DNA from 4 places in the Rossellomorea sp. y25 genome. Region 1 is predicted to be linked to each of the others. Evidence: riboswitches for the same ligand, from Rfam matches in the RefSeq annotation. Region 1 holds a riboswitch; each other region holds the start of a gene.

Region 1 (4,614 bases):
GACTTCCAGTTTGCTCATGTTGAATTCTCCTAACGTGATGATGTTACGTTAACTTTATCACAATGTTGAAGATTGTTGAACTTGTGATGAAAAGGATTTCCCCGCAAAAATATGAAATATGTTGTTATTTAAAAAGACAATACTCATACGTTTGCATTACAAATCCTATAAAAAGTAACAATCTATCAGAAAAAGACAATGATTCCTCTTGCAAATCATTGTCTTCCCCATCTCCCATTCAATCTTATTCAGAAAATAAATCCGGATACACCGTTTTTGCTGTTAGCTCAACGGCTTCTCCAATACGTGGTCCTGGTCTTGACATAATGTCTGAATCCAAGAAATAGACTTGGCCATTTTGCACTGCATTTACATCTTTCCAGCTTTCCCGGGACTTGATTTCGGCTGTCGGCTCTTCGACATAACCCACTGTCGTTAAAATCATATTAGGGTTCCGTTTAATGATTTCTTCTTCGCCTACTTTCACCCAGCCTTTTTGATCTACAAAAATATTCTCGACCCCTGCCGTTTCAAGTATTTCCTGCTGAAACGTTTCTGCTCCTGCTGTATAAATATCAGGGGAGGGACTGATTTCAAAATATACTTGTTCTTTTTCCTTTAGCGTGCTTACTTTTTCTTTCACATCTGAAATCTGTTGCTTGATGCCGTCTACCAATTCGTTCCCCTTGTTCTCTACTCCCATTACCGTTGCAATTTGTTCTATATCCCCATAAACATCTTCAAAGGTTTGGGCAGATTGAATGACGAATACGTTTAATCCCGCTTCCTCAAGCTGCTTCACTCCTGCATCATCTCCAGTGGTATAAGCAATGACAACTTCCGGCTTTAGTGCAATGACCTCTTCCGCATTGACTGTCATGGAATCCGACACTCTTTTAATCTCTTTCGCTTCCTCTGGATAGTTGTCGTATTCAGTTGCCCCGATTACCTTATCTCCTGCTCCTATGGCAAAGAGAATCTCTGTGTTACTCGGCTGTAAGGAAATAACGGTTTCCGGCACTTTCTCAAAGCTAATCTCTTCTCCCCTGTCATCGATGACAGAATAAGACTCATTATCAGACTTGACTTCCTTTGTGGATGTTACTTCTTCCCCATTGCTGCACCCTACGAAAACAACCAGGATGAATGATAATAGTAAACTATTTAACCATGACTTTTTCATATTTCATCTTCCCCGCTTCTCTATATTTTGTCTTTATACGATTTACTCACAAAAGGAATTTCTTCAATCCCTTCACATTTATTCACATACACGGCCATCACAAACAGGACATTTGCCAGTAAATGAGCGTATTTAAATAGAATATTTTCCACTTTCATCTCAGTACTGACTTTATGTAAGGCACGGACGGACTTTTTTGCTTCACTGCGACAGGTATGAAGCGTACATGCGGCTGTACAGCCTTGAGGAAGGACAAAGGTTTGGATACGCTCCTCGACTTCCGACACATAACGATCGTACATTTGGCTCAATTTATTCAAGTCGTCTTCCTTGATGGCTGTCATTCCCCGGACCGAACCATTGAGGTGGTACGCCATCTCAGCTAAATATAGTAAATCGTCCTGAACTTTCGGTAAGTGCTCCGTCATTGATGACGCGAGTCCAATTTTAGTCGACAGTGAATCGGTCCGGATCTCAAAATCCACGGTTGAAACAGACTCACGCATATAGGGATAACATAAATAGCGGAAATCCTTTGCCATATGTAAGTTCCTCCTTTCTGAATGATGTTTGTGAAGCACCTATCGTATCTTCCGGGAGGTTTAAATAAACACAAAAAAACCACCCAAGAATATTGGCCGGCAGTTGTCATCCATATGAAAAAAGAGATGCTAAAAAGCCGCACCATACCCTTAACTTCCGAAGAGCATAATACGATGGAAAAAAGGCAGGTATCCTGGCTCGTGCGTCAGCCTACTCTAAGAACCTTCCCATCTGAATGATCAAATAGTGGTTTTCTTCTTATTTCGTCAGCACTTACAGTTGCGGAAACAGCTTCGGATTCACACCGAATTCCCTTTATGCTAAAGATCAGCACCTAATTTCTGCGTGGGTTTATTCACTTAAGGAACATTATACCACTTTATCCATATGAAAGATGATGAAGTTTTGCATAAAAAAACAAACATGTTGACGTACAAGCTTGAATATCTTGTGAGTATGTGAAGAAATGATAAGGAGGAAAAACATGAAGCGATTGATTGTTTTGCTATTATGCGTATTTTTGTTAAGTGCATGCGGAGACAAAAAACCTGCATCCCATGAATTATGTGGATACGGGGATATGATGGTGGTGAACAAGAAGGAATATGTGAAGGTCCCTGTGGAGAAGAAGTTGGTTCTGGATGAAAAGCTTGGATCTATTAAAGAAAAGATTGATAGTCAATATCACCCCGAGAATGATTTCTCGGCAAATATACTAAAAAAAGGGACACCCATCTATAGCGTGAAAGATCACAGCAATTATCTAATCGCCCAGACAGAGGATAATCGTTATATTTTATATGAGGAAATCAACTAAAAAGGAGGGCTGTAAGCAGATGTTTACAGCCCTCCTTTATTTAGTTCGTGGAATTCAAGGAAATCAACCGATACAGGATCGTCGTTTTCTCATCCATCCACTCCATCTTTTCGATACTGCCGTAACCACTCGGGTCACTGTGTTTCGTTTTTCTTACCTCTATCGGAATATGCATAGGGTAAAGGCGATATCCGTCCTTTTGCAGTACGAACAGATTCTCTTCTTTCCTCACTTCTTTTCCTTTTGTCACGATCATCGTGTTTAACTCTAAGCCCATGCCCATTTCGCTTGACCTCAATCCTTTTTGTATTTAATCATACACCACTGTCTTTTGATTTTTCATCCAGGTGCATAGCATGGAGACGATTTGTTGGTTCTTTCGTGGAGGGAAGTAATGCGTAAACTCTTTAAAGTATTGGGATGACACAGATTTATTCAGCTCATTCAGTCGTTTTTCTAATCTATATGCATGCTCAACTGAAACGTTCTGATCCTTTTCACCATGAATGATCAAAACGGGAGCTTCCAGGTTTTCTAACTCATATAGGGGCGTACGCCATTCATATCTTTCCGGAAATTTATTGGGACTTCCCCCTATGACTCTTTTCATCATTCTCCTGAGATCCTTCCGTTCGTCATATGTTAAGAACATATCCGAAACGCCTCCCCATGTAACAACAGAGGTAACGTCCCTGCGCTCCACGCCTGTCAGTAACGCCATTACTCCTCCACGGGAAAAGCCAAACACATGAATCCGGTTATGGACCACCCTGTGATAGTGTTTGAGCAATTCAACACCGGAAATGGCGTCTTCACGATCATCTCCAGCAAAATCTTCTTTTCCCTCTCCGCCAAGGTTTCCTCTGTAATAAGGAGCAAAAACAATGAATCCGTGAGAAGCAAATTGAGCGATTCTCGCCGGCCGGACCATTCCGACGCCTTTGATCCCCCCTCTCAGATAGAGGAACCCATCATACTTTCCACCTCCGACAGGTTCAGCCAATAAGCCTCTCACCCGGAGACCTCCGGATAGATAGGTAATTTCATATAGTTCCACATGTGGATTAGGTGAAGGAAACAATGTTTTCTTCACAATCGTTCCGTTTTTCATATTCTCTTCCTTTCAAAACGTGCATTGGGTATTCACACATTTTTTATACTCTACATAGACTATTTTAGCAAATCTCATCATCAACAGGAGATGCCGAGACGCAGCCTTCATGACCATCCTACCCTTCTTATATATAAGGATAAACAAGGCAAAGAGAGATGCACTCATCCCATTCTATCGTTACACCGGTTTCACAAAGCTTAAAGGAGGAATATTGAATGAAAAAATGGCTTAGAAGTAGCTTTGCCATGTTGCTCATCGTCATGTTAACAACCTGTTTGACAGCATGTGGAGAAAAAGAAGAAGTCGTACAAAAGGTTCGTGTAGCAGAGGTTACCCGCTCGATTTTCTATGCCCCTGAATATGTAGCCATCGAAAAAGGATTCTTCAAAGAGGAAGGGCTGGACATTGAATTGACCACTACGTGGGGTGGAGATAAAACGATGACCACCTTGCTATCGGGCGGTGCCGATATCGCTCTGGTCGGTTCAGAAACCTCCATCTACGTCCATGCACAAGGTTCGGATGATCCGGTCATTAATTTTGCTCAATTAACCCAAACCGACGGAACGTTTCTCGTCTCCCGTGAAAAAGTGGAAAACTTTGATTGGGATCAATTAAAAGATTCTACCTTCCTTGGCCAGCGTAAGGGCGGAATGCCGCAAATGGTAGGGGAATTTGTGCTGAAGCAGAACGGCATCGATCCTCAGAACGATTTAAACCTGATCCAAAACATTGATTTCGCTAATATTGCGAGCGCCTTTGCTTCGGGGACAGGGGACTACGTTCAGCTATTCGAACCAACGGCGTCCATTTTTGAACAGGAAGGAAAAGGGCATATCGTGGCTTCCTTTGGAACCGAATCAGGGCATGTTCCCTATACAACGTTCATGGCCAAAGACAGCTATATGAAAGACAACAAAGAAACGGTGGAAAAATTCACGAAAGCTCTATACAAAG
Region 2 (4,614 bases), 2.3 Mb from region 1:
TGTTGAACCGGATCGACAGTATAGGTCTGGTTTTTAAATACAGCCTTGACGGCTTTGGAGTTTAGCAGGCGTTCTACTTGATTGGCCGGAAGGGTCATCGCCACACCGTTATATGCTTCTTTATAGGTTTGGGTGATTTTCGGCTCTATCTTTTTTCCTTTTACAAGACTAGTAGATAGATGTTTTGCAACATCTTCTTTGAACATCTTATGTTCTTTCTCCACTTGGGCTTTGGCGTCTTCTTTCTTTACTGTTTTTCCTTTTACTGCAGCTTCTAGTACGGCTACATGCCCAGGTTTGGATTGGAATTCGACGATAACGGAGATTTCTTCACCGGATGCCAATTCATTCGGTTGAAATCCTTGGAGACCTTCTGCGTTATTTAATTTCAGTTGATGCAATGCTTGTCTTTGCTCTTCTGTCAAAGAAGATAAAATCGTTTCTGCTTTCCAATCCGCAGCTGTAGCTGTTGGAGAGGAGTAGCCCGATACAGGGGATAAAAGTAATCCAGTGGATAATGCAATCACAGCTGATTTCTTTGCGATGGAAGATCCATTCATCATCTCTACCTCTTTTCTTTAGTTGTTAGTTCGATAATTCTAAAAATTATTACATTTAATAGTGTAAATTTAAATCTGTCATGTTTGTATGGGGGTTTGTTTAGGGACTATTTAACTACTGATTGGAGTTTAACAATCATTTATCTTCTGATTTTTTAGGAGGGGGTAGGAGGAAAGTTGCGAAATAATGGCGGTGAGTTGGGGTTGTTCAGAAAACAAAACAAATATAGTGGCTAACAATCAACGAGAAATCAGCCGAATAAAAAAATGATAAAAGAAAACCTCCTTTTATCATTAAAAGTGTCATTATTCTAATTCATAATAGCTTATTTCATTGGACATTTTATTGGATGCAAGTTTGAATCCTTTCTCTGTTTGCCCGGTTTTTACATAATATAAAAATAGTTGTCTTTCATAATGCTGATACATCAACTTGCTCCCCGTTTTGTTGAAATGGGGGAGAGCTGTATATTCAATATACTCATATAGTTCTTGTTCATTTCCTTTTATGGTAAGTAAGTATATTTCAAAGAAAACGTAGGTGGGGTCCTGATGCTGAGTAGCCCTTTTTAGTCCTTTTGTCGCTAATTGATTGAGTTCTTCGGAAGAAAGCAGATTCCCTTTCAGACAAGCTAGTATATATCCGCTGAGTGTGACTAAATAATGTGACGCTGGCGTGTCTTCATTAATAAGTTTTAATGCTTTTTCATAGGAATCTTTTGATTCAGAATATCGTTTTCTCCTAAAATATTCGAATCCCAGATTGTTATGGATTTTATGTGCCCTTTCCTTGGAATTAACGGATTCACAGACTCTGAGGAGCTTATCATACTGTTGTTTGGTTTCTTCCATATCAAAGGGTTCTTTGGCATTCAATTGAATTAAAATTAACGTTTCAGAATCGATGACCCTAAGGATATTCAATGTTTTTTGGAAAAAATGCAAGGCTCTTTGCCCATAATAATAGGCAAAGGTGTTTGAATGAATGGAATGATAGGCTAATGCCAAATGAAAATAATATTCGGAGTTCGGATATTCATCGTCAATCTGTTTCAATACATTTATGCAAGTGTTAAATTGTCTTGTTGAATGATAGTAGATCCCTTTGACATGAAGTAATAAATTTTGTTCGAAAGGGGATAGAGGATAGTTTTTGTTTTCGAACATGCCCAGGATTTCCTTGGCTTTTCCATGCTTGTTCAAAAATAAATAATATCTTGCCAGGAAAAGGTTGTATTGAATGATGAAGTCAGATAGAAACCTTAAAGGTTCCTTTTCGATTTCACCTTTAAGTTGATGGATGTCATTGGTTCGAATCATAATAATTGCATCATTCCATTCAGATAATTTAGCCTGTAACGAATGATACCGAGAACGTTCGACTTCCATATTGATTCCAAGCTTCCTTGCCAGTAAATCAGTAATTTCACTGGAATACTCTGTGATCCCTCTTTCGATTTTACTTAGATGTGTGGTAGAGCAGATCCCCTGTGCAAGCTGCTCTTGAGTCAAACCCGAATCTTCACGATGAAATTTAATTAATTTACCTTCGATCATACTACACCCCAAATGAACTATTTTATTATCCATTATAGGAAATATTTTCTCGGTATTCTATAGGTTTAGAACAAGACGGAGGTCTGAAGGCAATAACATCCAAATCGCATCTCTATACTGTTTTTCTCTTTTCTTCCTAGAGTTGATCCTGTACTTCTTTCACCAGAAGAAGGAATCCTGGATGACTTCCCGCTCTAAAACCAACCCCGTTTTCATTCCAATTAGGATCAATAGACTAGCCCTTATAAACACTCAAAGCCTAGAGAAGCTCTGAGTGTTCTTGTTTATTAGGAGAGTTAGCAATCAGGGACTTTTCACAAAATAAGCGCACGATTTTTTCTATGCTCTTTTCGCAAAGGAGCCGTATTGAAAAGCCTCGATTCTTCTTCCGTCTTTGGAATGACTTTTGGTACCGGCTTGGGCTTACCATTTTCATCAACGGCGACCATCGTCAGGAATGATTCAGTCGTCAGGGTTTTGACACTCGTTACAAGATTCGTAGAGTAGACCTTTACATATACTTCCATGGATGTTCGACCTGTAGACGTAACGTAGGCTTCCAGACTTAACGCATCACCGACCGTTGCAGACGACAAAAAGTCGACGGAGTCAATCGATGCCGTGACGACGACTGAGCTGGAGTGCTTCATTGCTGATAGTGCCGCAATTTCATCAATATAGGAAAGGACTTTCCCTCCAAAAATCGTTTGCATATGATTGGTGTCCGGTGGCAGTACCAATTTTGTTTGTATGGTTCGTGAACGTTCTACCGAATAAGCTTGTTCCATTTTCTCATCTCCCAGTTTAATTTCTGAAATAAAAAAAAGCATCTCCCTTTGAAAAGAAGATGCGGCTACTTCAAGCGGACGTCCAGAATCCTGTGATTCCTCATTTGGCTCATATAGCGCAACACCCTCCTATCTCCCGTAGGAACTCTGTGTTCTTCTCAATTGGCAGGTCTCCTGGCTCAGCGTCAACAATTTCATATTCCTTCCCATTTCGATTCGAAACAGTGGATCCATACGAAATCTCAGCTTTACAGTGGCGGGACCGCGTTGGACTTTCACCAACTTCCCTTTTAAGAAGATGACCTGATCATCTTCACCAATGAGCAATGTTTAAATTGTGAACGCTTTTATTTTATCACAGGAATGAGAAGTAAGGTCTTTATTTGGTAGGAATTATTGTATTAAAATTAGAAAATTTACCTAAATATTGAAACTTTTCTACAACCCTTCCGTAGATAATATTGTAGTTAGAAGTTTTATAAAATAGTGAATCAGTTGCTCGACTGATTTATAGAAAAGTTTGAGAGGGGTTGTCAGAATGCTAGGATCATTAAGTATTATCGGATTTTTCATGTTCTTGATTCCTGTTCTGGTTATTGCAGCTATTGCAGGAATCGCGTATTATTTCTGGATGAGGTTCCGCTATCGTACAGCGAGATCCAACCAGGCACTGATCATTACCGGACCGAAACTGGGGGATCCTGAAAAGGAAACGAATATTTTCACCGACCAGGAAGGGCGTTCCATGAAAATCATCAGGGGTGGAGGGTACAGATTAAGACGTTTCCAAACATCTACACCTGTTAATCTTACATCCTTCCAATTAAAATTATCGACACCGAGAGTTTACACAAATGGCGGAGTACCAATCGTTGCAGACGCAGTGGCCATGGTGAAGGTGGCAGACACATTAAACGGAATTGCGAACTATGCCGAGCAGTTCCTAGGTAAGGACCAAAAAGAGATTGAAGATGAAATCATTGAGGTACTGGGAAGTAATCTTCGTGCGATTCTTTCTAAAATGACGGTTGAAGATATCAACAGCAACCGTGAAAAGTTTAACGCTGACGTATCTGAAATTGCCCAGAAGCAGCTGGATCTTATGGGCTTCAAAATTACGTCACTCGGGCTAACGGACATAAGAGATGCTGACGAAGAAAATGGATACTTAAAAAATCTTGGTCGTCCACGTATCGCCGAGGTTCGCAAGCAAGCTGAAATTGCAGAAGCAAACACCGAGCGTGAAACCCGTATTCACCGTGCCCAAACCGATCAGGAAGCGAAAGAGGAAGAATACAAGCGTCAAATTACCATTGCCCAATCGAAAAAAGAGAAGGACATCAAAGACGCAGCCTTCAAAGAAGAAACAGAGCGGGCAAGAGCGAAATCCGAACAGTCCTATGAGTTGGAAAAAGCCAAACTTACAAAGGAAGTGAAAGAGGAAGAGTTAACCCTTCAATTCCTTGAACGTGAACGTGCCGTTAAACTTGAAGCAGAAGAATCAAAAGTTCGTAAAACGAAAGCCGACGCCGAATACTACGAAACCACTCGTAAAGCGGAAGCGGAAGCTCGCAAGGCTGAAATTGACGGGGAAGCGAAAGCCAAGATACGCAGAGAAGAAGGTTCTGCTGAAGCCGATGTTATCAGAGAGCGAGGTAAAGCGGAAGCCGAATCCCGTAAACTGCTGGCAGAAGCAATGGAGAAACATG
Region 3 (4,614 bases), 2.0 Mb from region 1:
TGCTGTGGATCCGGCTATGATCGAGGTGGATGAATTAGGGGCGACGGCCATTAAATATCCGTTTCGTATCCCTTTAGTAGAAACTTCCTCCCTGAGTACATTCCACCTTGGTCCTGAATATCCTTTTTTGGAAAAATACTCTCCGGTGGACCAATCTGAACCGCTGAAATATGGATAAGATCCTTTTTCTATTGCTAATTCATGACTGGCTTTAATCGTGAAATAGGCAACATCCTCGTATAAGGAATCACAATAATCAACGGCTTCATCGCTCTCCCATTTCAACCCTTTTAAAGCAAGAAGGTGATGCCACCCAAAGGTTCCTAATCCAATCCCTCTATAGCGCCTGTTTGTCAGTTGGGCTTGCAGGACTGGAAGTTTATTTATATCAATGACATTATCCAGTAATCTTACTCCTATGGACACCACTCTTTCCAGCTCATCATCCATTACCGTTTTAGCTAAAGAAACAGATGCCAGATTACAGACGACATAATCTCCCGGAGATTTATAGGTAATGATTTTCCCGTCCTTTATGACCTCTTCTTCCATAATGGTCGCACTCATATTCTGGGCGATTTCCGTACATAAATTACTGCAGTAAATCATCCCCTTATGCTGATTGGCATTTAGCCGATTGACTGTATCTCGGTAAAACATATAGGGTGTTCCCGTTTCAAGCTGGGAAATCATGATCCGCTTGAAAATTTCAATCGCTGGGACCACTTCCCTTGAAAGGTCAGGGTTTTCTACACACTCCCAGTACTTATCCCTGAACGAGCCTTCTCCATCCTTTTCGTCATAGTAATCTTCCAGTGAAAAACCCATGCCTATTTTCACTTCATGAGGATCAAATAAATACCATTCCCCTCTTTTCTCCACTTGCTCCATAAATAAATCAGGTAAGCTGACACCTGTGAAGAGGTCATGAGTACGCTGCCTTTCATCTCCATTATTTAATCGCGTATCAAGAAAAGGAAAAATATCCTTATGCCATACATCTAAATATACAGCGATTGCTCCTTGACGCTGGCCTAATTGATCAACCGATACGGCCGTGTTATTTAATTGCTTCATCCATGGAATAACACCTGAACTTACACCCTTGAAGCCTTTAATATCACTTCCTCTGCTTCGGACTTTCCCTAAATAGATACCCAGGCCTCCACCGTTTTTACTTAATGTGGAAACATCTGTATTGCTGTCATAAATGCTCCTTAAATCATCTGCCACCGTATCAATAAAACAACTTGATAACTGACCATGACTTTTCCCCGCATTGGCGAATGTAGGGGTGGCTACCGTCATATACAAATTGGATAGTGCCCAATACGCTTCCTGAATGAGCGCCATCCGCTTATCACGCGGTTCGTTCATAAAGAGAGTCATGGCAATGATCAATAATCGCTCTTGTGGTAATTCAAGAATCTTTCCATCATGGGATTTTGTTAAATACCGCTCTGTTAATGTGACGATCCCTATGTAAGTAAACAATTGATCTTTAGATGAATCCATGATCGTTGCCAGGAAGTCTATATCTTCTTTTGTATAAGATTCGAGCAGGGCTGACGTATATAATTTCCGATCAGTCAACTCGTGAATTGATTTATTAAAGGAACTGTATAACTTGTCTTTTTCAATTCCCCTGGAATTAGCAACTGTACGATAAAGGTTTTTTAAATAAAGTGTTGCAGCCACATAGGTCCAATCGGGTTCATGGGCAGAAATACGTTCAACTGCAGTGAGAATCATGAAATGATAAAGCTTTTCTTTACTCAGTACAGACTGTCCGTTAGCATACATAAAAATCTTTTCATCGAATTCTTTAAAATGGAGCTGTGGAAAACGACTGTGGAGACTTGTTATAATCTCCTCTGCTTCCACTATTAGTCGCTGCTCTTGTGATACGATTGACATAAATATTCCTCCCAATTTATACAGTGTGGATAGGATTCAAAAAAGCCCATCCTTCAGAAGGATGGGCCTAATATATACGGAGATATGTACATAGACTTAAAGCCTATTACAATCCTCGCTTTATCCTCCCAATTCCCGAAGAAGATAACACGTGAATAAATAAGGCAGGTCTCCTGACTCATGCTTCACCCTACTCTAAGGCCTTCCCATCGTATAAGACAGTGGCAGTTCCTTATTTCGTCAGCACTTACAGTTGCGGGGACAGCTCCGGATTCACACCGGATTCCCTTTTAAGTCCATTCAGACACCCTATTCACAGGTTATAATCAATATATTGTTAAAATCATCAAACATAACACTAAATGTTGTGTTCTGTATCATCATAAACGATTAAAAATGAATTTACAAGTGGAACTATTCACTTTGTTTAGAAGTTGAAATCTTTTAATAGTATCACTCTATTACACTCGTAAAGTCAAGAGTTGTAATAAGTTGAACAGAAGGAAGGATAAATCCTTCCTATGAAATATGCTTATAATTATTATTTTCCATGAAAAGAATAGGAGAAGATTGAATACAACCTTCAAATGGACACTAGTCAGCCGACACCTTCCTACATGTTAGTTGAAGAAAATGTTCCCACTCTCTATAATTCAAATAGAAGGTTGTTTGACAGTATTCTTTGGTCCCCAATATTTTTTATTGGCTGTTTAAATGGAGAATGAACTCGATTTAAACAGCCTCTTTTTTTTAGTTCGGCTTTAATGTATGTGAAAATCCTCTTACAATTTCATTTCTACCCGGGAGCTTTCAGTTCAAATGTAACCGCATACACAATAGTGAAAGAGGGACCATATAAGCAATTTAATGTATTTCAACCTTATTACAATCAATACTTTTCAGCTTAAATACTTTCTTTTTACGGTTTTTTCATTTAAAATGCGCATTAAGTGATTTTTTTCGAAATCACACCTTAGTTCTGAAAGGAGTCTATTATGAAAAAATTATTAACGACTTTACTATTAGCATTACTAACGATTGGACTAGCCGCTTGCGGTTCGAACGAGGAGAGCCAAAAACAAGCTGAAGATAAAGCGAAGACAGAAGAAAAAAGCGATGGACAGGCTCAAGAGGAGCAAGCTAAGCAGATGGAAGAAATGCAGAAGAAAATGGATGAACAAAAGGTTGAAAAAGATAAGATCGTTGCCATTGTAAACGATGAAAAAATTAAAGGTGAAGATTTCAACAACGTATTGACTCAATCACAAATGCAGTATCAACAAATGGGTCAAGACCCGACAAGTAAAGAGGCAGCAAAGAAGATAAAAGAACAAACTATTGATAGTCTGGTTGGACAAACACTCCTTATGCAGCAAGCCGATGAAAAAGGATATAAGGCATCAGAAGATGAAATCAATAAACAACTGGAAGAAGTTAAAAAGCAGTACGGTGATGAAAAGAAGTTTGAAGATGCAATGAAAAAAGCCGGATTCACGATGGATGAGTTAAAAACTCAAATCGCTGAAAACATCAAATACACAAACTACGTTGAGAAAGAAATCAAAGTAGAAGAAGTCTCTGAAGAGGAAATGAAGAAGTTTTACGATCAGTACGCAAGTCAGCAAGGTCAGGGTGAATCAAAGGATGCACCAAAATTTGAAGAAGTTAAACCTCAGATCAAGACTCAGTTAGAACAACAGAAAAAACAAGAAAAGCTTGTTCAACACGTAGAAAATTTAAAGAAAAATGCTAAAGTCGATGTAAAAATCTAAAGCACCATTGTAGAAAGCCACCTGTATAGATAGGTGGCTTTCTTATGTTCTATTCCTCCCCGATGTTTTCCTCTCATCAAGAAGGGTATTGTACAACAACGACTCATTAAGGGAGGATGAAAGATAATGACAAAGAGAGCCAATGACAATCCAGAACAAATCAATAAAGATCATGACGGCATTCTTGATCAGCATGAAAGTGAGCAGAATGTGGACCCAATTCCCCTCGATGACTTAAAAAAAGAGCAGCGGGACGAGAAAAATAAACATCATACGAAAGATGACTCATCAAGCAAAGAATAATACGTTAATCAAAAGCCCTGTGGGATTCCCACAGGGCACTCTTCTTATTTAGATAACCAATCCGTATGGAATGTTCCTTCCTTATCCACTCGCTGATACGTATGGGCTCCAAAATAATCACGTTGGGCTTGAAGGAGGTTGGCAGGGAGTGACTCTGAGCGATAGCTGTCATAATATGCTAAAGCACTCGCTAGACCTGGTACAGGGATACCTAATTTAATGGCTGTAGCCACCACTTCTCTCGCTTCCTCCTGATAGTTTTCTACGATTTCCTTGAAATATGGATCAAGAAGTAAATTCGTTAATCCCGGTTCACGATCATAGGCTTTCTTGATTTCTTCCAGGAAGCCTGCACGAATGATGCATCCACCTCTGAAAATCATGGAAATCTCGCCGGGCTTCAGGTTCCAGTTATACTCATCCGAAGCAGATTGAAGCTGGGCGAAACCTTGTGCATAGGAACAAATTTTGCTTAAATAGAGAGCTTTACGAATCATTTCGATAAACTCTTCTTTGTTACCGGAGAACGTTTTATTCTTCGGCCCTTTTAAAATCTTGCTTGCTTTCACACGTTCTTCCTTCATGGCAGAGATGAAACGGGCAAACACAGACTCAGTAATGA
Region 4 (4,614 bases), 1.1 Mb from region 1:
AGTCGTTCCTTTAAAAAAACCTTTCTGGTGAGCATATCTCCCAAGCATAACCGTTTCCCTCACTTCATAGGAGAAGGATTCTGTCGATATCTGAGGAAGTACCGCTAACTGTGTTGCTAAATCCCTTGAAGAAAAATGATGCAGTTTTTTTCCTTTTAACGTGATGGTTCCATCCATTAATGGAAGCAGACCCGTCATGGCTTTTAACAGCGTCGTCTTTCCACTGCCGTTAGGTCCAAGAATCCCAAAGAATTCTCCTTTATCTATATGAAAATTCATGTCTTCCACGATTTTTTTATCGTTGTATCCAACAGTCACCCCGTTTATATCAATCATGATGAAAGACCTCTTTTCTTTAGGAGAATATAAGCAAACATGGGGGCACCGATTAGGGATGTTATCACTCCGATTGGAAGTTCTGTGGGTGCAATGATGGTTCTCGAGATAAGATCCGCCAGAACGAGAAAGCCTCCGCCTACTATGATAGACAAAGGAAGTAAATGCTTATGATCATGCCCTACCATCCTCCGTAGAAAATGAGGGACCACAAGACCAACAAATCCGATCGTACCTGAAACGGCGACAGCCGCTCCTGTCAGGATACTTCCTGCAATTAAGATGAGAAGTTTTCTCTTTTGTACGGATATCCCGATATGATGGGCTTGTTCTTCACCAAAACTCATGCCATTCAGTTCCTTGCTATTAAAAAACAACAAAATCACTCCAATAAGGAAAAACGGGAATATAATCGCAATGTAATCCCACCCTCTCATGGATACACTTCCAAGAAGCCAACCAATGATTTGCCTTAATTCTTCTCCAGTTAGGGCGATCATTAAGGAAATAAAGGACCCTAAAAAAGAGCTGAAAATAATTCCTGTTAATATGATTGTTTCTACCTTCATTGTTCTTTCAACTTTTTGCGCAAACCATAATACGAGGAACACGGTAATAATCGAACAAAGAATACTGAGAAAAGGAAGCGTAAACTTACCAATGAACGGAATGCTCCAATTAAAAAACAATGTAATAACAGCTCCGACTGATGCTCCTGAAGACACACCCAATGTATACGGATCTGCCAGCGGGTTGCGCAAAAGTCCTTGAAAAGAAGCTCCTGCGATTGCTAAGGAGCTTCCAACCAAAAGTGCCAATAATACTCTGGGTAATCTAATTGAAAAGACAATGTTTGTAAACATCGGATCAATCTCTTCTGGTAAATGGTATCCTAACCATTTAGCTCCGACGATGTACAAAATGTCCTTCGGCGGCACCGGAATGGTTCCAATCGATATACCGGCAAGAAGAGCGAATAGTAAAAACGATACTGCCAATCCGTATGTTATCCATATTTTATTCTGTAAATAACTCCGGATAGATCGACTTTGCAATTTCCTCTACTCCTTCAACCAGTCTTGGGCCAGTACGTGTGACCAGGTCAGAATGTACGTCATGAACTTCCTCATTTTTCACAGCACTCACGTCTTTCCATCCTTCCCGGCCCATCACTTGTTCTTTAGGATTTTCGCTGTAGTAACCATATGTTGTAATGATGATGTCTGGATTTGATGCGATGACTGCTTCCTGGTTTACTTGGATCCATCCCTCTTGATCACTCATCACATTTTCGGCATTTACAAGTGATAGCATTTGATCGATGAATGTATTTTTACCTGTAGAATATATGTCAGGCGAAGGTGACACCTCTATATACACTTTTTTCTTTTCGGAGACACCACTGACTTTTTCCTTAATGGATTCTAGATCAGCTTTCATCTCCGAAATGATGGATTCAGCTTCATCTTTCTTGCCAACCAATGTGCCGATGTTTTCCATCGTGGTGTATACTTCCTCAAAGTTATTGGCATCACGTACGATATATACCTTTACCCCTGCACCTCGAAGCTGTTCTAACCCCTCTTCTGCCGAAACAGCAGTGGACTCATGAGCGAGAACCAAATCCGGATTCAGACTGATAATCTTCTCAACGTTAAATTCCATTCCACCTATTTTTTCTTTCTCCGCCGCTTCTTTTGGATAATTATCAAAATCTGAAACCCCCACAATTTCCTTATTCAACCCTAACTCGAATAAGATTTCTGTGTTGCTTGGAATCAATGAAACAATATGCTTAGGTTGCTCTTCCAGCGTAACTTTATTACTAAGAGCGTCGCTTACCGACAAAGGGAAATCAGATTGTCCCTTAGTGACTTCTCCATTTCCTTTTCCCTTTTCTACATTTTCACCATCAGCACCGCATGCTGAGAGGATCCCTAAAGATAATAATAGTGCGAAAATGATTTTGAAGTGTTTCATGTTTTTTCCCCCTGTGAATTGAACTTATTGTCAGACAAAAAAACACCTCTAGTGGGACTAGAGATGTTGTGTAAGATGCAAAAATGGCTTCCATACCGTCAAACATGCACATTACACCTTTCTATCCGCGTAGATTTGGTGCGAAAGACATTAGGCAGGTCTCCTGGCTCATGGTCAATGTTTGCTGCACCTTCCCATACCTATTAGTACAGTGGCATTCATACAGCGCACTTCCATTTACAGTGGCGGGACCGCGTTGGAATTACACCAACTTCCCTATTATGAAGCTAAAAGTTTGCTACCGAAACTTCCGCTTCACCTAATCTCGTATCATATGTAATTGTTCCGTTCACATGAATTATACACAAGTTATCATCGTTAGTGAATTGATTTTTATGAATTTGTGGAAATTTGCAGAATGATTGAATCTACCTCTATAATGCATGTTGATGCCTGGGCTATAGAATAGGAAAAGAGCTTTGGCTTATGTGATTTATCAATTGCCCACTTATAGTAAACCATATAGGCAAAGAAGCTTTGATGCTAATTGATTGTCGCTTCCTCCCTTTCATGATAGAATCTTTTTCAAGCTATTGCTTTACTACTTTAGAGTGGCATATGTATAGGAGGTTTTCGCAATGAATGAAAAGAAAGAGTTCGCTACTTTTGCCGGGGGTTGTTTTTGGTGTATGGTAAAACCATTTGATGAACTACCGGGTATTATTGACGTCGTATCAGGTTATTCAGGGGGCCATCTTGAAAACCCTACCTATCAGGATATCAAAGCCGGTAACAGCGGACATTATGAAGCTGTTCAAATTACCTTCGACCCTGCTCTCTTTCCCTATGAAAGATTATTAAAACTATACTGGCCGCAAATTGATCCGACTGATGACGGAGGACAATTCCATGATCGCGGTGACCAGTATCGCACAGCTATTTTCTATCACAATGATCATCAAAAACAATTAGCAGAAAACTCGAAGAAAGAAATAGAAGAAAGTGGACGATTCAAAAATCCAATCGTCACAAAGATCCTACCTGCCTCAACCTTCTACCAGGCAGAAGAATATCATCAAAAGTTCTACAAAAAGAATCCCGATGAATATAAACAAGACCGGGCGAAATCCGGTCGTGACGAATTTATTGAGAGTCATTGGGATAACCCAAAAGCTTAAGGGCTTTAAAAAAATGTATCATTCCCCGAGAATGAAAAAAACTCCTTTCGCCAAACTAATTGGCAGAAAGGAGTTTTTATATGAAGAAAAATGATCACGTTAAAGAAGATAAAGAGCAAGTCGTTGGATATGAAGGGCCAGGGAAACTGGTGAACTTCTTTGATCCCTATCCAGCTGAAGACGAGGCGAAAGTGAATAATTCTGATACGGTGGATAATCATAGTTCTGAATGAAAATGAAAATATAAGGTGATGGTAATCATGCAAACCATCACCTTATATTTTTTTTATCCTATAAAACGGTTTACCTTCACTTGTTCATCTAAGATCAATTCCGCCGTAAGTTGTCCAGAAAGCGTGACCATTGGCACACCTCCACCCGGATGGGTTGAACCTCCAACAAAATACATATTAGAGAGCACTCTGCTCTTGTTCGGAATCTTGAAACCGCCGTTAAGCTTCCGGTCTGTGACAGTACCATAGATCGATCCACCATTCGCCCCATAAAGGGTTTGAATGTCGTTTGGAGTGAAGGTATATTCGTATTCTATATGATCCCTTAAATTGGTTACGCCCATTTTCTCAAGCTTATCCAGAACTTTGAGGCGATAAGATTCTTTGTATTGTGCCCAATCTTCCCCCTCTTTTAATGGAGGCACATGTGTTAACACAAACATGTTTTCTTTCCCTTCAGGAGCCTGTGTGGAATCCGATTTCGACGAGATGCCGATGTAAATCGTCGGATCGTCAGAAAGCTTTTGCTCATCGAAGATCTGTCTGAATTCTTTTTTTGGATCCTTACTGAAAAAGAAATTATGGTGAGCGAGGTGATCATATTTACGATCTACCCCGAGTAGCAGCACCAGTCCTGAAACCGTTGGAGCAAATTTGCTTAATTCATCGACTTCCTTAGAAGATTCATGATAATCAGCTAAGAGGGATTTGTAGCAAGGAATGGCCTCTAAGTTGGATACAACGATGTCCGCCATCAGCTCTTCTCCAATTTTTGTTCGGACTCCTTCAGCACGGCTGCCTGATGTAAGTATATCTTCAACTTCACAATTTAAGCGGACCTCTACATTGAGTTCCTCCAACACCTTGGCCATTGCCTCAGCAATTTT

Evidence for each region. A riboswitch is a leader RNA that binds a small molecule or an ion and turns the genes downstream of it on or off. The one in region 1 is predicted to bind cobalamin.
Region 2: another riboswitch for cobalamin. It lies ahead of AAEM60_RS06330 (acyl-CoA thioesterase); the one in region 1 lies ahead of AAEM60_RS18435 (hypothetical protein).
Region 3: another riboswitch for cobalamin. It lies ahead of AAEM60_RS08530 (ribonucleoside-diphosphate reductase subunit alpha); the one in region 1 lies ahead of AAEM60_RS18435 (hypothetical protein).
Region 4: another riboswitch for cobalamin. It lies ahead of AAEM60_RS12710 (ABC transporter substrate-binding protein); the one in region 1 lies ahead of AAEM60_RS18435 (hypothetical protein).

The regions. Positions count from the first base shown of each region.
Region 1 covers NZ_CP145886.1:3,664,242-3,668,855, forward strand. The annotation lists gene AAEM60_RS18425 (copper homeostasis protein CutC) at 1-18, opposite strand, end outside; gene AAEM60_RS18430 (ABC transporter substrate-binding protein) at 245-1,183, opposite strand; gene AAEM60_RS18435 (hypothetical protein) at 1,204-1,725, opposite strand; cobalamin riboswitch at 1,892-2,079, opposite strand; gene AAEM60_RS18440 (hypothetical protein) at 2,211-2,543, shown strand; gene AAEM60_RS18445 (DUF2584 domain-containing protein) at 2,584-2,826, opposite strand; gene AAEM60_RS18450 (prolyl oligopeptidase family serine peptidase) at 2,854-3,654, opposite strand; gene AAEM60_RS18455 (ABC transporter substrate-binding protein) at 3,873-4,614, shown strand, end outside.
Region 2 covers NZ_CP145886.1:1,289,139-1,293,752, forward strand. The annotation lists gene AAEM60_RS06320 (S8 family serine peptidase) at 1-563, opposite strand, end outside; gene AAEM60_RS06325 (helix-turn-helix domain-containing protein) at 867-2,117, opposite strand; gene AAEM60_RS06330 (acyl-CoA thioesterase) at 2,432-2,905, opposite strand; cobalamin riboswitch at 3,052-3,241, opposite strand; gene AAEM60_RS06335 (flotillin family protein) at 3,444-4,614, shown strand, end outside.
Region 3 covers NZ_CP145886.1:1,701,509-1,706,122, reverse strand. The annotation lists gene AAEM60_RS08530 (ribonucleoside-diphosphate reductase subunit alpha) at 1-1,917, opposite strand, end outside; cobalamin riboswitch at 2,063-2,244, opposite strand; gene AAEM60_RS08525 (SurA N-terminal domain-containing protein) at 2,913-3,689, shown strand; gene AAEM60_RS08520 (hypothetical protein) at 3,816-3,992, shown strand; gene gndA (NADP-dependent phosphogluconate dehydrogenase) at 4,037-4,614, opposite strand, start outside.
Region 4 covers NZ_CP145886.1:2,539,565-2,544,178, forward strand. The annotation lists gene AAEM60_RS12700 (adenosylcobinamide amidohydrolase) at 1-336, opposite strand, end outside; gene AAEM60_RS12705 (iron ABC transporter permease) at 333-1,391, opposite strand; gene AAEM60_RS12710 (ABC transporter substrate-binding protein) at 1,354-2,316, opposite strand; cobalamin riboswitch at 2,452-2,654, opposite strand; gene msrA (peptide-methionine (S)-S-oxide reductase MsrA) at 2,955-3,494, shown strand; gene AAEM60_RS12720 (hypothetical protein) at 3,575-3,727, shown strand; gene crtI (phytoene desaturase family protein) at 3,781-4,614, opposite strand, start outside.